2 regions of the Rhizobium sp. NLR10b genome follow, and region 1 is predicted to be linked to the other one. Evidence: predicted binding sites of a transcription regulator. Region 1 holds the regulator's gene; the other holds the start of a gene.
The links. Region 1 encodes LexA, which represses DNA repair genes until DNA is damaged. Its sites were predicted from a motif close to TGTTCNNNNTGTGTTCNG; they were not measured.

Region 1 (2,192 bases):
AAACCTTGCGACGATGCCGATCATCTCCTTCATCGTCATGCCGGCCGGGCTGCTGGCGATGCTGCTCATGCCCTTCGGGCTGGATGCTCCGCTCTGGACGGCGGTCGGATTCGGCCTCGATCTGGTGATTGCGGTTGCCAAGACGGTGTCCGGCTGGGGCGGCGATATCGGCATCGGCCGCTTGCCCGCCTGGTATTTCGCAGTGGCGGTGGCAGGCTTTCTGCTGCTGACGCTGCTGCGCACCCGGCTGCGCCATGTCGGCACATCCATCATCGCCGTCTCGACACTCACCGTACTGCTGCTGCCGGCTCCCCGCCCGCCGGATCTGGTGATTTCGGAGGATGGTGGTCTGGTTGCGGTCGTTGCGGCTGAGGCAATCGCGTCCAACCGTGAAAACCCGCCGGATTTCATCTTCGACCAGTGGCAGCGAGCGCTGGTCCTGCCGACACATGTTCCACCGAAGATGCTGGATGGTCCGGCTATCCCGCCGGAAGGAGAAGACCGCCGAGTCAGGCTTTCCCGCGATCAGCAGAACGAAGCGAGCGCAGCGATGCGGGCAGCCGCAGCAGGCGGTGAAGCAAACCGGTTTTCCTGCGTCAAGAAGGCGTGGTGCACATCACGACTCGGCAATGGCCATATCGTCACCGTCATCGACAATGCCGCCTATCTCGGCCCGGCCTGCGATACGGCCGATATCGTCGTGACCTCAGTCCGCCTGCGTTTCAACAGCTGCCGTTCAGGCGGGACGCTCTTCACCGGCGAGACGCTCCGCAGGACCGGTTCCGTCGAATTGCGCTTCGCCGATGCCGGCCTGCAGGTCGCAACCGCATTCGAGGCGCTATCGCGGCCATGGATGCGCCATCGCGCCTATGATTGGCGCAAAGACAGTTTTACCGAATCCGGTCCGGCTGCTGTCAGTGATAACGGCGAATGAGGCCGACGAGCTTGCCCTGCACCTTGACGCGGTCCGGCCCGAAAATCCGGGTCTCGTAAGCCGGGTTGGCGGCTTCCAACGCGATCGAGGCGCCCTTCCGGCGGAAGCGTTTCAGCGTTGCTTCCTCGTCGTCGACGAGGGCAACGACGATGTCGCCGGGACTTGCGGTGCTGCCGTTGCGGATGATCACGGTGTCGCCGTCGAAGATGCCGGCGTCGATCATCGAATCGCCCTTGACCTCCAGCGCGTAGTGCTCACCGGAGCCAAGCATGTCCGCGGGAATGATGATGTCATGCGTGTTGTTCTGGATCGCCGAGATCGGAACGCCGGCGGCGATTCTTCCCATGACCGGCACGGAGACAGAGTTGCCGTTGTCGGCGACCGGCTTTGCGGCAGCGGGGGCGGCGACCGGCTGGGGTTTGCCGAGGCTGCCCTCGATGACGCTCGGCGAAAAACCGCGGCGCTGTTGCAGGCTGGGGTTATAGGCCTCCGGAAGCTTGATCACTTCAAGCGCCCGGGCGCGATTCGGTAGCCGGCGAATGAAGCCGCGCTCCTCGAGCGCCGTGATCAGGCGGTGAATGCCGGATTTCGAGGCGAGATCCAGGGCATCCTTCATTTCGTCGAAGGAGGGAGGGACGCCGGATTCCTTCATGCGCTCATGAATGAAAAGGAGAAGCTCCTGTTGTTTGCGCGTGAGCATCGACGTCAGACCCCTGATTGAAACAAATCCAGAACAGACACTATATGTTCCATATGTGTTCCGCAAGTAGCTAAATTTCCGTAAAACTTCGGGCCAACTCGTCGAGATTTTTAATTTCATTCGACGGGATTGGCGCACATCGCTTGCATTCGGGGAGGGGCTGTCGCACATCTTTGCCCCTTTCAGGAGGATATCATGAACGCGCATTCCGCCAAGTCGCATCCGCTGGATCACGTCGTGCTGCCGGTGGTCAATATCGATCTGGCGCGTGAGAGGCTCGGCAAGCTCGGTTTCACCGTCGCCGCCGATGGGCGCCATCCCTTCGGAACGGAGAATGCCTGCGTCTTTTTCGCCGACAAGACCTATCTGGAGCCGCTTGGCGTGGCGAGCGTCGAGGAGAGCGAGGCAGCGGCCCGCCACGGCAATGTCTTCATCGCCCGCAATCGCGCCTTCCGCTTCCGCTGCGGCGAGGAGGGATTGTCTGCGCTGGCCTTCCTCAGCGAGGATGCCGGCCTCGATCATAAGCGCTTTGTCAGCAACGGCGCGAGCGCCGGCGAG
Region 2 (2,192 bases), on a different contig from region 1:
CACCAACCTCTCGCCGGGCACGTCCCCTCTCCCCGTTTTCAAGGGGCAGGTTAGGGTGAGGGGCACTTTTTCGGACAGCATCGATGCAGGGATGGGCATTCTACCGCGCGGCACGCGCCACCCAGGAAGGAATCAATTCACTTGCGAGCTTGCGCGGCTTCTGGCCCTTGGCGAAGTCGGCAACAGGCATCCCGCTTCTGGCGGCGGCGAGCGCCTGGTTCTTCGGCATCAACAGCCCAAGCTCCAGCGGCGGCCGGGCGCGGGCGACGCGCTGGAAGAAGGGGCGTCGATAGCCGCGCGACGCAGTAAAGCGCGCCGGCGTCTTGTTCAGCGCCACATACTCGGCGATCTCATCGATCCAGCCGGCCTGCGGCCTGGCGCCCGGCTCGACGAAGAGCAGCCATTCGCCTCGGGCCGAGCGAACGATATCCTTGATATCCCATTGTGAATGGAAACGGCAGCCGGCGGCGTCGGCGACCCGCGAGGTGCCGTCGCGCGAGCCGTGATCGAGCACGATCACATCGCTGACGAGCCCTTCCACCGCGCCTGCCACCAATACCGATAAGGTCTGCGCCAGTTCGGATTCCTGATCCTGGCATTCGAGAACAACCGTCAACATCGATTATTCATAATGCGCCGCACAATTTTTTGCCAGCATCCTTTTCCTGATTTTGTTCTTGCATTGTTCTCGTTTTGCCGATAGGAATTTAATCATCACAAACGGGCGGAGGCAACGGCTTTTCGCTGCGGGAGAATCCGATGAGAGAGCAGTCCCTGGCAGGGCAGGCCGCATTCGCGCCTGCCAATACGGCAGATATTGCCGATGCGATGATCGTGTCGTCCGGTCTCAGGGTCGAGGGCGACCGGCGGCGCGGGCGCGGAGCGGGACTGAACCCGACAGGGCGGTTCGAAGCGCTGCAGCGGGAGACGTTCGACGACGGCTGGCAGACGCTGGAAGAGCTGCCGCCGTTCAGGACCGAGGTGCAGATCGAAAAGCCGCGCACCGCGATTACCCGCAACGAATCTCCGGATCTTTCGTTCGACCGCTCGATCAATCCCTATCGCGGCTGCGAGCATGGCTGCATCTATTGTTTCGCCCGGCCGACGCACGCCTATATGGGGCTTTCGGCGGGGCTCGATTTTGAGACGAAGCTCTTCGCCAAGCCCGATGCGGCCAAGCTGCTAGAGCGGGAACTCGCCAAGCCGGGCTACAAGGTGCGGGTGATCGCGATCGGCACCAATACCGACCCCTATCAGCCGATCGAGAAGGAATGGCGCATCATGCGCGGCATCCTCGAGGTGCTGAACAAGGCGAACCATCCGGTGTCGATCGTCACCAAGTCGGCGATGATCCTGCGCGATCTCGACATTCTTCAGGAGATGGCCGGCAAGAACCTGGTGCGCGTCGGCATCTCGGTCACCACGCTCGACCGCAAGCTTGCCCGGGCGATGGAGCCGCGCGCCGCCACGCCGCCGCGACGGCTGGAGACCATTCATGCGCTCTCGGAGGCAGGCATCCAGACTGCCGTCATGGCCGCCCCGCTGATCCCGGCGCTGAACGATCACGAGCTCGAGCGCATTCTCGAATCGGCGAAGGCTGCCGGCGCCGCCGAGGCGAGTTATGTGATCCTCAGACTGCCGCTCGAAGTCAGCCCGCTCTTTCGCGACTGGCTGTTGCAGCACTATCCCGATCGTTACCGGCACGTGATGTCGCTGGTGCGCTCGATGCGCGGCGGCAAGGATTACGACGCCGAATTCGGCAAGCGCATGAAGGGTGCCGGCCCCTATGCCTGGCAGATCGCCCGGCGTTTCGAAATGGCGGCGAAACGCTTCGAGCTGACGCGGCGCAGCGTGCCGCTGCGCGACGATCTGTTCGTGCCACCGGATGGCAGCGGCGTGCAGTTGTCGCTGCTCTGATTTTTTAAGCTTGCGCATCGGCTGCTCAGAAAAACCGCCCTGTTTCGAGCCCCGAGCGCAATTCCTGCGGATGGCCTTGACCGCCACCATCCGCCGGACCGTCCCCGGCCGCCGCCCTGATCCGGGGACTTGCGGGAAATCGGGTTGGCGTGCGAGGTTCAGCCGCATGAAACGTCGCACGCCACCCGATTCTCCCCTGCTTTTCGACACGGTCCCTCTCGTGCCGGATTTCAAGCTCGAGCTCAAAGCCCGCAAGGCCGGTCACTGGCCGGTCG

Region 2: HJB91_RS08160 (PA0069 family radical SAM protein) is a predicted target of LexA. The motif match lies at 673-690, and genes of this name have one in related genera.

Annotation. Positions count from the first base shown of each region.
Region 1 covers NZ_JABDWV010000007.1:210,885-213,076, forward strand. The annotation lists gene HJB91_RS13770 (ComEC/Rec2 family competence protein) at 1-934, shown strand, start outside; gene lexA (transcriptional repressor LexA) at 915-1,634, opposite strand; gene HJB91_RS13780 (VOC family protein) at 1,830-2,192, shown strand, end outside.
Region 2 covers NZ_JABDWV010000004.1:229,130-231,321, forward strand. The annotation lists gene HJB91_RS08155 (glycosyltransferase family A protein) at 101-619, opposite strand; gene HJB91_RS08160 (PA0069 family radical SAM protein) at 760-1,917, shown strand; gene HJB91_RS08165 (ribonuclease HII) at 2,084-2,192, shown strand, end outside.